One region of the Streptomyces sp. NPDC001980 genome, then DNA from elsewhere that is predicted to be linked to it. Evidence: riboswitches for the same ligand, from Rfam matches in the RefSeq annotation. Region 1 holds a riboswitch; the other holds the start of a gene.

The links. A riboswitch is a leader RNA that binds a small molecule or an ion and turns the genes downstream of it on or off. The one in region 1 is predicted to bind ZMP and ZTP.
Region 2: linked by a shared signal. The riboswitch ahead of ABT137_RS32525 (bifunctional 5,10-methylenetetrahydrofolate dehydrogenase/5,10-methenyltetrahydrofolate cyclohydrolase) and the one ahead of ABT137_RS33945 (glycine hydroxymethyltransferase) in region 1 are both predicted to bind ZMP and ZTP.

What each region holds. Positions count from the first base shown of each region.
Region 1 covers NZ_JBEOYD010000028.1:2,239-7,832, reverse strand. The annotation lists gene dprE2 (decaprenylphospho-beta-D-erythro-pentofuranosid-2-ulose 2-reductase) at 1-258, shown strand, start outside; gene ABT137_RS33955 (2'-5' RNA ligase family protein) at 357-935, opposite strand; gene trpS (tryptophan--tRNA ligase) at 1,066-2,079, opposite strand; gene ABT137_RS33945 (glycine hydroxymethyltransferase) at 2,227-3,681, opposite strand; ZMP/ZTP riboswitch at 3,714-3,804, opposite strand; gene rocD (ornithine--oxo-acid transaminase) at 3,909-5,114, shown strand; gene ABT137_RS33935 (glutathionylspermidine synthase family protein) at 5,208-5,594, opposite strand, start outside.
Region 2 covers NZ_JBEOYD010000026.1:18,351-23,944, reverse strand. The annotation lists gene ABT137_RS32540 (ABC transporter ATP-binding protein) at 1-779, shown strand, start outside; gene ABT137_RS32535 (hypothetical protein) at 837-1,133, opposite strand; gene ABT137_RS32530 (nuclear transport factor 2 family protein) at 1,307-1,672, shown strand; ZMP/ZTP riboswitch at 1,845-1,927, shown strand; gene ABT137_RS32525 (bifunctional 5,10-methylenetetrahydrofolate dehydrogenase/5,10-methenyltetrahydrofolate cyclohydrolase) at 1,947-2,834, shown strand; gene ABT137_RS32520 (CU044_5270 family protein) at 2,838-3,806, opposite strand; gene ABT137_RS32515 (RNA polymerase sigma factor) at 3,799-4,341, opposite strand; gene ctaD (aa3-type cytochrome oxidase subunit I) at 4,447-5,594, shown strand, end outside.

The DNA of each region.
Region 1 (5,594 bases):
TTCGCCCAGGGCCTCGGCGACGCGCTGCACGGGACGGGCGTGCACGTGATGGTCGTACGGCCGGGGTTCGTCCGGACGAAGATGACGAGGGGCCTGGAGGAAGCACCGCTCGCCACGACCCCGGAGGCGGTGGCCACGGCGATCGAGATCGGCCTGCGCAGGCGCTCGGAGGTGGTGTGGGTGCCGGGGGCTCTGAGGGTGGTGATGTCGGCGCTGCGGCACGCGCCGCGTTCAGTCTTCCGGAGGTTGCCGATTTAATGCCGGCCACTGGGACGCGCCCCTTCAGGGGCGCTGGGGGTACCCCCGGCCGAAGGCTGGGGGAGGAACTGCGCGACCAGCCCCCACCGGCCCGCAGGCTACCGACTTGCGATGGTCCCCCGCTCCACATGCCCCACCTGAGGAGGCACGACAGAGCCCCCGAAGGCGTACTCATGCAGCTTCCGCCACACCCCGTCCGCCCCCTGCTCGTACAACGCGAACCCCGTACAAGGCCACTCGGCCTCGTAGTCCGCAAGTTCGGCGAACGCCCGGTCCATGGCGGCCTCGTCGATCCCGTGGGCGACGGTCACATGCGGGTGGTACGGGAACTGCAGTTCCCTGGCGAGCGGCCCCGACTCGTCCCGCACCCGTGCCTGGAGCCAGGCACAGTCCTCAGCCCCCTGGACGACCCTGACATAGACCACCGGCGACAGCGGCCGGAACGTACCCGTACCGCAGAGCCGCATCGGGAAGGGCCGCCCCGCCGCGGCGACCTCGCTGAGGTGTGCCTTAACCGCGGCCAGCTCCCCCTCGGCGATCTCCGCCGGAGGCAACAGCGTGACGTGGGTGGGGATGCCGTGGGCCGCGGCGTCGCCGAAGCCCGCGCGCCGCTCCTGGAGCAGGCTGCCGTGAGGCTCCGGGACCGCGATCGACACGCCGATCGTTACGGTCCCCACGTCATCTCCCGTCGGTCGTGGTGGGCGGACGCATGTCGGGTTCGTACCCGGGCGTCCGGCTATCGACTGTACGGCCACGGCCGCCTCCCGGGCAGCCGTGGCCGAAGTGATGTGCAGCGCTTCGTCTCGCTCAGTGCTTGGCGGGCAGGAAACCGACCCTGTCGTAGGCCTGGGCCAGGGTCTCGGCGGCGACCGCGCGGGCCTTCTCCGCGCCCTTGGCGAGGATCGAGTCGAGGGTCTCCGAGTCGTCCAGGTACTGCTGGGTGCGCTCCCGGAACGGGGTGACGAAGTCGACCATGATGTCGGCGAGGTCCGTCTTGAGCGCGCCGTACATCTTGCCCTCGTACTCCTGCTCAAGATCGGCGATCGACTTGCCGGTGAGGGTGGAGTAGATGGTGAGCAGGTTGGAGACGCCCGGCTTGTGCTCGGCGTCGTAGCGGATCACGGTGTCCGTGTCGGTGACCGCGCTCTTGACCTTCTTCGCGGTCGCCTTCGGGTCGTCGAGGAGGTTGATGAGGCCCTTCGGCGTGGACGCCGACTTGCTCATCTTGATCGACGGGTCCTGGAGGTCGTAGATCTTCGCCGTCTCCTTGAGGATGTACGGCTTCGGGATGGTGAAGGTCTCGCCGAACCGGCCGTTGAAGCGCTCGGCGAGGTCGCGGGTGAGCTCGACGTGCTGGCGCTGGTCCTCGCCGACGGGGACCTCGTGGGCCTGGTAGAGCAGGATGTCGGCGACCTGGAGGATGGGGTAGGTGAACAGGCCGACGCTCGCGCGGTCCGTGCCCTGCTTGGCCGCCTTGTCCTTGAACTGGGTCATCCGGCTGGCCTCGCCGAAGCCGGTGAGGCAGTTCATGACCCAGGCGAGCTGGGCGTGCTCGGGGACGTGGCTCTGCACGAAGAGGGTGCAGCGGTCCGGGTCCAGGCCGGCCGCGAGCAGCTGGGCGGTGGCGAGCCGGGTGTTGGCGCGCAGGTCGGCGGGGTCCTGCGGGACCGTGATCGCGTGCAGGTCGACGACCATGTAGAAGGCGTCGTGGGTCTCCTGGAGGGCTACCCACTGGCGGACGGCGCCGAGGTAGTTGCCCAGGTGGAACGAGCCGGCGGTGGGCTGGATGCCGGAGAGCACGCGAGGTCGATCTGAGGCCATGTTCACCATTCTCTCAGAGAGCTCGGGTGGATTCGGTGCGTGGGGAACTGCGGACCGTGGGGGCTGGTCGCGCAGTTCCTCCCCCAGCCTTCGGCCGGGGGTACCCCCAGCGCCCCTTTCAGGGGCGCTGCCCCTGACCGGTGTCGATCAGCCGAGGTCGATCTCCGGGTACAGCGGGAAGCCCGCGACCAGGTCCGTCGCGCGCTGGGCGATCTCCGTCGACACCTTCTCGTCCAGGACGTGGGAGGCCTTGCTCGGCGCGCCCGACTTCGTCGTGCCCGGCTCGGTCGCCGTCAGGACGCGGTCGATCAGGCCCGCGACCTCGTCCATCTCGGCCGTACCGAGGCCACGGGTGGTGAGCGCCGGGGTGCCGATGCGGATGCCGGAGGTGTACCAGGCACCGTTCGGGTCGGCGGGGATCGCGTTGCGGTTGGTGACGATGCCGGAGTCGAGGAGGGCCGACTCGGCCTGGCGGCCGGTGAGGCCGTACGACGTCTCGACGTCGATCAGGTTGAGGTGGTTGTCGGTGCCGCCGGTGACCAGGGTGGCGCCCCGGCGCATCAGGCCCTTGGCCAGCGCGCGCGAGTTGTCGACGATGCGCTGGGCGTAGTCCTGGAAGGAGGGCTGCCGGGCCTCGGCGAGGGCGACGGCCTTGGCGGCCATGACGTGCGGGAGCGGGCCGCCGAGGACCATCGGGCAGCCTCGGTCGACCTGGTCCTTGAGGGAGTCGTCGCACAGGACCATGCCGCCGCGCGGGCCGCGCAGCGACTTGTGGGTGGTCGTGGTCACGATCTGGGCGTGCGGGACCGGGTCGAAGTCGCCGGTCAGGACCTTGCCGGCGACCAGGCCGGCGAAGTGGGCCATGTCGACCATGAGGGTCGCGCCGACCTCGTCGGCGATCTCCCGCATGATCCGGAAGTTCACCAGCCGGGGGTACGCGGAGTAGCCGGCGACGATGATCAGCGGCTTGAAGTCGCGGGCCTGGGCGCGCAGCGCGTCGTAGTCGATCAGGCCGGTGGCCGGGTCGGTGCCGTAGGAGCGCTGGTCGAACATCTTGCCGGAGATGTTCGGGCGGAAGCCGTGGGTGAGGTGGCCGCCGGCGTCCAGGGACATGCCGAGCATCCGCTGGTTGCCGAAGGCCTGGCGCAGCTCGGCCCAGTCGGCCTCGGAGAGGTCGTTGACCTGGCGGGCGCCGGTCTTCTGGAGGAAGGGGACCTCGACGCGGTCGGCGAGGACGGCCCAGAAGGCGACCAGGTTGGCGTCGATGCCGGAGTGCGGCTGGACGTAGGCGTGCCGCGCGCCGAACAGCTCGCGGGCGTGCTCGGCGGCGAGCGCCTCGACCGTGTCGACGTTGCGGCAGCCGGCGTAGAAGCGGCGGCCGACAGTGCCCTCGGCGTACTTGTCGCTGAACCAGTTGCCCATCGCGAGCAGGGTGGCCGGGGAGGCGTAGTTCTCGGAGGCGATCAGCTTGAGCATCTCGCGCTGGTCGGCGAGCTCCTGGCCGATGGCGTCGGCGACCCGCGGCTCGATCCCGCGGATCACATCGAGGGCTGCGCGGTACGCGGTGGACTCGGTGGACAGGGGCGCGGACTTGTCGGACATTCGGGACCTCCGGACATGGCGTTCGGCATTCACGGTTCGGCCCAGGCGCACGGCACTCGGTCACGACGCGGGCCGCTCCCCGATGGTCGGTCCCATCCCAGCGCGCCAGTCACGGCCCGCGGATCACATTACCGGGCACGCCGGGCCCGAGGGCCGTGGCGTCCACCAGTCGGGCAGGGGCAGAGGGTAGGAAAGGGGGCAATCCCGCCGCGTTCCCTGGAGTCGCCGTGACCACTACGGAAGCCCTCGTCGCCGCCGCCGACGCGCACAGCGCGCACAACTACGACCCGCTGCCGGTGGTGATCGCGACGGCCGACGGGGCCTGGATGACGGACGTCGAGGGGCGCCGGTACCTGGACTTCCTGGCCGGATACTCGGCGCTGAACTTCGGGCACGGCCATCCGCGCCTGGTCGCGGCGGCGAAGGCCCAACTGGAGCGGGTGACGCTGACGTCGAGGGCGTTCCACCACGACCGGTTCGCCGCGTTCTGCACCCAGCTGGCCGAGCTGTGCGGGATGGAGATGGTGCTGCCGATGAACACGGGCGTGGAGGCCGTGGAGACGGCGGTGAAGACCGCCCGGAAGTGGGGTTACCGGGTCAAGGGCGTGCCGGCCGAGATGGCGAAGGTCGTGGTGGCGGGCGGGAACTTCCACGGCCGTACGACGACCGTGATCAGCTTCTCCACGGATCCGGAGGCACGGGCGGACTACGGGCCGTACACCCCGGGGTTCGAGATCGTGCCGTACGGCGACCTGACCGCGATGCGGGGCGCGGTGACCGAGAACACGGTCGCGGTGCTGCTGGAGCCGATCCAGGGCGAGTCGGGGGTCGTCGTGCCGCCGGAGGGCTATCTGGCCGGGGTGCGGGAGCTGACCCGGGAACGGGGAGTGCTGTTCGTCGCGGACGAGATCCAGTCGGGGCTGGGGCGGACCGGGCGCACGTTCGCGTGCGAGCACGAGGGGGTCGTACCGGATGTGTACGTCCTCGGGAAGGCGCTGGGCGGCGGGGTGCTGCCGGTGTCGGCGGTGGTGGCGAACGCCGAGGTGCTCGGGGTGTTCCGGCCCGGGGAGCACGGGTCGACCTTCGGGGGCAATCCGCTGGCCTGCGCGGTGGCTCTTGAGGTGATCGCGATGCTGCGGACCGGGGAGTTCCAGGAGCGGGCCGCCGAGCTGGGGGAACTGCTGCACCGGCGCCTGGCGGAGATGACCGGGAGCGGACGGGTGACGGCCGTACGGGGGCGGGGGCTGTGGGCGGGGGTGGACGTGGATCCGGGGGTGGGGTCGGGGCGGGCGGTGGCGGAGCGGCTGATGGAGCGGGGGGTGCTGGTGAAGGAGACGCACGGGGTGACGGTGCGGGTGGCTCCGCCCCTGGTGGTGGCGGAGGAGGATCTGGAGTGGGGGGTGGAGCAGTTGTGGGGGGTGCTGAGCGCGTAGGGGGGCGGACCGGTGCGTAGTCGGCTGCGGGCCGGTGGGGGTTGGTCGCGCAGTTCCTCCCCCAGCCTTCGGCCGGGGGTACCCCCAGCGCCCCTAGGCCGGCAGGATCACATGCGGCAAGAAGCGGGCGTAGTCGTCCGTCACCAAGCCCTGTGACTCGCGGATGCCCAGGCCCGCCGCCTCCTCGCCCACCACCCAGGCGCCCAGCACCACGTGGTTGCCGTCGAAGTCGGGCAGTGGGGCCAGCTCCTGGTAGCAGCAGGGCTCTTCGCGTGCGACGGGTTCGGCGCCCGGGGCGTGGACGAGGACACCCGCGCCCTCCCGGCCCAGCAGCGGCTTGCTGACGTATCCGCGGCCGGTCGCGAGCTCTCTCGGTCCGTCGACGTAGGCCGGGAGGAGGTTCGGGTGGCCGGGGTACAGCTCCCAGAGGATCGCCAGCAGGGCCTTGTTGCTGAGCAGCATCTTCCAGGCCGGCTCCAC
Region 2 (5,594 bases), on a different contig from region 1:
CCTCCCGCTCCGCCGAGTTGCCGTCCGCCGGCGCCGAACCGGCCGCCGTCGCCTTCACCGACGTACGCTTCCGCTACGCCGACGACCTGCCGTACGTCCACCACGGCGTCAGCTTCGACGTCCCCGCGCGGGGCATGACGGCGTTCGTCGGGCCGTCCGGCGCGGGCAAGACCACCGTCTTCTCGCTGATCGAGCGGTTCTACGACCCCGAGTCCGGCACGATCGCCGTCGACGGCCGTCCGGTCGCCGACTGGGACCTGCCGCTGCTGCGTTCGGCCATCGGGTACGTCGAGCAGGACGCGCCGGTGCTGTCGGGCACGCTGAAGGACAACCTGCTTCTTGGCAATCCGGAGGCGGACGAGGACGCGGTCGCGCGGGTGGTGAAGACGACCAGGCTCGACGGTCTGGTCGCCCGGCTGCCGCAGGGTCTTGAGACGCTGGTCGGCCATCGCGGGACCAAGCTGTCCGGCGGGGAGCGCCAACGGGTGGCGATCGCAAGGGCGTTGCTGCGCCGGCCCCGGCTGCTGCTCCTGGACGAGGCCACCTCGCAGCTGGACGCGGTCAACGAGGCGGCGCTCCGGGACACCGTCGCCGACGTGGCGCGGTCGACCACGGTCCTGGTGGTCGCGCACCGGCTGTCGACGGTGACCATGGCGGACCGGATCGTCGTCATGGACGCGGGCCGGGTCCGCGCGGTGGGCACACACCGGGAACTGGTGGCGGCGGACCCGCTGTACGCGGAGCTGGCGGCGACGCAGTTCCTGGCCTCGCAGCACTGAGAGCGGGCAACGAGGAGGGCCGCCCCTGCCGGGACGGCCCCTCGGTGTACGGCGCGGTCAGGCTTCGATGCCCGGCACCAGCCCCATGGCGGGCGCGGCCAGGTCGGTGACCTGGTGCAGTTCGCCGAGCTTGTGGACTCCGTTCAGCCCCTGCACCTGCTCCGAGACCTTCGGCATCTTGTCCCGGTACTCCGCGGGGATGTCGCTGCGGGTGACCGAGTCGAGCACGCCGAGCGCGGTGAGCTTCCCGGGGTGCTGCGCGCTCGCGTCGGCCGCAGTCGCCAGCGGCGCGGCGAGGCCGGTGACCCCGACGGCAAGGCCGACGGCGGCGACGATACGTCGTGTTGAGATCATGTCCTCAGCAACGGCTTCGGCGCCGGGCCGGACACGGGCAGCCGCTCCCCCTCACCCGCAAGGCGGAGCGCGCGGCCTGCGCTTGCCGAGCCCGGCGGGGCGGGGGACGCTCGATGTGAGGGGCTCGCGCGGCCCGCTCCGCATCGGGTCGCGGGCTCCCGCAGGAGGTCACCATGGGCACCGCGACGGGTTCCACGTTCGACACCGACACGCTGCGCCGGGCGATAGAGGGGAACACCGGGAACAGTCTTCTGGCGCTCTACGCGGACGACGCGGAGATCCGCATCATCGACCGCAACACCCAGCCCAGCCACCCCAAGGTCCTGCACGGCCGCCAGGACATCGCCGCGCTGCTGGACGACGTCTACAGCCGCGACATGACGCACACCCTGGACCAGTGCATCGTCCAGGGCGACCAGGCCGCCTTCAGCGAGTCCTGCGAGTACGGGGACGGGGTCCGGGTGCTCGCCGAGTCGATGATCACGCTGCGCGACGGCAAGATCGCCGAACAGATCATGATCCAGGCATGGGACGAGTAGTCGCAAGGACCGGGCGGGTCCAGGTCAGCTCACGGTTGACCTGGACCTTCTCGGCGCGGGCGGCACTGGGCCACGCCCGCCGCCCGCGGCCCCGCGCGTGCACCGCGCTGCTGCGGGCGCTCCTGCGGACCGCGCACTGCCACCGGAGACACCGAGCGACTCGGTTACCCTGAAGGCGGGCCGTGACTGGCGCTGAGGTGGAGCACCACCGGGGAGCGGTCCGCACTGTCGATGCCGTGCGCCTGGGCGATCAAGGTCGAACCAGCTCAGGAGTGTGCCGCATGACCCAGGCCCGCCTGGGGGCACCTCCCAGGCCCTTAAGGCACTGGGGGACGACGGAACCGCCGTCGCCCGCCGGACCGTCGAGGAGACCGCGAAGCGGGCCGCCGACCTCACCGCACGGACCGGTGTCACGCCGTGTCTGGCGACCGTGCTGGTCGGCGAGGACCCCGCCTCCGTCACCTACGTCCGGATGAAGCAGAACCGCAGCCGCAAGGCCGGCATCGCCTCCCGGCACGTGGCCCTGCCCGCCGCCACGACCACCGCTGAACTCGTCGCCGTACTGCGCGAGTTGTCGACCGACCCGGCCGTGCACGGCATCCTGCTCCAGCACCCGGTCGGCGAACACATCGACGAGCGGGCCGCGTTCGAGGCGATCGCGCCGGAGAAGGACGTGGACGGCGTGACCTTCGCGTCGTTCGCGGCGATGAGCTTCGGCCTGCCGGGCTTCGTCTCCTGCACCCCCGGCGGCATCCTGCGCCTGCTCGACGCGTACGACGTCGACCCGGCCGGGAAGCGGGCGGTGGTGGTCGGCCGCAGCGCGATCCTGGGCAAGCCGGCCGGCATGCTCCTGCTCGCCCGCGACGCCACCGTCACCTACTGCCACTCCCGCACCCGCGACCTGTCGGCGGTCGTCCGGGAGGCGGACATCGTGGTCGCCGCCGTCGGCCGGCCCCGGCTGATCCGGGGCCAGGACCTCAAGCCGGGCGCTGTCGTGCTCGACGCGGGCTACAACGAGGGCAACGTCGGTGACGTCGACTTCGACACCGCCGTCGAGCGGGCCTCGCTGATCACGTCGGTGCCGGGCGGGGTCGGCCCGATGACCATCGCCGTGCTGCTGGAGCAGACGGTGGCGGCGGCCGCCCGGCAGCTCGGGGTGTGAGGGTCAGCGCATCCAGGCGCGGTACTCCATGACGTCCCCGGCCCGCACCCCGTACGCGGGGTCGTCCCGGGTGAACGTGGTCTCCAGGCCGAGTACGGCACCGGTGGCCGGGTCCAGGATCAGCATCCGCCGTCCGCCGGTGCCCTCGTCGAGGACGTACGCCTGCCCGGTGCGGCCCAGCCGGTCGGTGACCTGGCCGGCGGGCCGTAGCCCCTTCGCGTCGGCGAGCAGGTCGGCCAGGGCCGCCGACTCGCGCGCCCCGAGCGTCCAGTTGTCCAGCAACTCCGCGGTGGCGTCGAGGAGTTCGGACGTGGTGAGGGTGCCGCTGTGGATCAGGTCGATGAGGTAGGCGCGCAGCTTCGCGGGGTCGTGCGGGGGTGTGGACAGGGGCGGGGCGTCGCCCCACATCGGCGGGAACGTCTGCCGGCTGAGCACATGGCCGTCCTCGACCCGGCCCGTGTCGGTCAGGACGGGCCGGCCCGCGTGGTCCGGGTCGGTCGCCACGACCACCTCGGTGTGCGTGCCGTCCGCCCGCCAGCGCACCACCCGCTCCTCGGGCAGCGTGACCGGCGGCCTGTCGTCGCTCATGGCCAGGCTCCAGGACTGCACATGAGTGCCCTGGCGCAGCGCCGGGGAGCCGTCCGTGGCGGCCACGGCGGCGAGTTCCGCGACCTCGGCGAGCGGGACAGCGGTGGAGTGGGCGCGGACGGTCAGCGGCCGGGGTGCGGCGACGGCCGGGGCGCCCGAGGGCCCGCCGAACAGCACGGTCAGCGTGGTGGCCGTCACGACGGCGGCCGCGGCCAGCCCCCACAGCAGGCGCGGCCGGGCCCAGGTCCGACGGCCGGAGTGGGTGTCGTGCAGCAGCCGGTCGAGGTGCCGTTCGGCGGTGTGGTCGAGAGGTCCGTCGCCGAAGTGGGGGCCGTCGGCGGGCGCCGGGTCGGCGGCGCGCAGCAGGTCGAGTTCGTCAGCCATGGCGGTGTTCCTCGGGAAGGGCCTCGGCGGCGGGCGGGCGCAGTCGGTCGATCTCGGCTCTGAGCCGGTGGCGGGCGCGGTGCAGCCGCATCGCCGCCGCGCGGCCGCCGCAGCCCAGGACGACCGCGATCTCGTCGGCCCCGAGCTCCTCCCACGCGGCCAGCCGCAGCACTTCCTGGTCGGCCGGGGACAGCCGGGCCAGCGCGTCGTGCACCCAGGCGCCGGGCCGCTCGCTGTCCGGGGCGGCCACGATGTGCCGCCCGTGCGCGGTCTGGTCGTTGCCCAGCCGGTCCAGCAGCCGGCGCCGGCGCCCGTACCCGCGTACCGCGTTGGCGAGGCAGTTGCGTGCCACGCCGTACAGCCAGGGCAGCGGGGCCGCCGGCAGGTCGGCGCGGCGGCGCCAGGCCACCGTGAACACCTCCGCCACCACTTCCTCCACCTCGCCGGTCCGCCCGTCCAGTCGCCGCGCGACATAGCGGCTGACCGCCCAGTAGTGCTCGCGATAGGCAGCGGCGAAGATCTCGTCGTTGCTCATGTCCCGTTCGTGTCCGGCACCTTCCCGATCGTCACACCCTTCTCCGTGACGCTCGTCGCATCCGTGAAGTGTGACCGGTGCGTACAGCCCGGACACAGGCGGGGCATGAGGAACCTCAAGTGGCTGACGACCACGGATCACAAGACGATCGGGACGCTGTACCTGGTCACGGCGTTCTCGTTCTTCTGCGTGGGCGGGGTGATGGCCCTGCTGATGCGCGCCGAGCTGGCCCGCCCGGGCCTGCAGATCATGTCGAACGAGCAGTTCAACCAGGCGTTCACGATGCACGGCACGATCATGCTGCTGATGTTCGCGACCCCCCTGTTCGCCGGTTTCGCGAACTGGATCATGCCGCTCCAGATCGGTGCCCCGGACGTGGCCTTCCCGCGCCTGAACATGCTGGCCTACTGGCTCTACCTGCTCGGCTCCACCATCGCGGTCGGCGGCTTCCTCACCCCCCAGGGGGCGGCGGACTTCGGCTGGTTCGCCTACGCCCCGCTCTCGGACGCGGTGCGCACCCCGGGGATCGGCGCCGACATGTGGATCATGGGCCTGGCGCTCTCCGGCTTCGGCACCATCCTCGGCGCGGTCAACTTCATCACCACGATCATCTGCATGCGCGCGCCGGGCATGACCATGTTCCGCATGCCGATCTTCGTCTGGAACGTCCTCCTGACGGCCCTGCTGGTCCTGCTCGCCTTCCCCGTCCTCGCCGCCGCGCTGCTCGCCCTTGAGGCGGACCGCAAGTTCGGCGCCCACGTCTTCGACGCGGCCAACGGCGGAGCACTGCTCTGGCAGCACCTGTTCTGGTTCTTCGGCCACCCGGAGGTCTACATCATCGCGCTGCCGTTCTTCGGCATCATCAGCGAGGTCGTCCCGGTCTTCTCGCGCAAGCCGATGTTCGGCTACCTGGGCCTGGTGGCGGCGACCATCTCGATCGCCGGCCTCTCGGTCACCGTCTGGGCCCACCACATGTACGTCACGGGCGGCGTCCTGCTTCCCTTCTTCTCCTTCATGACCTTCCTGATCGCCGTCCCGACGGGAGTGAAGTTCTTCAACTGGATCGGCACGATGTGGCAGGGCTCCCTGTCCTTCGAGACGCCCATGCTCTGGGCCACGGGCTTCCTGGTGACGTTCGTCTTCGGCGGCCTGACCGGCGTGATGCTCGCGTCCCCGCCGATCGACTTCCACGTCTCCGACTCGTACTTCGTCGTCGCCCACTTCCACTACGTGGTCTTCGGTACGGTCGTCTT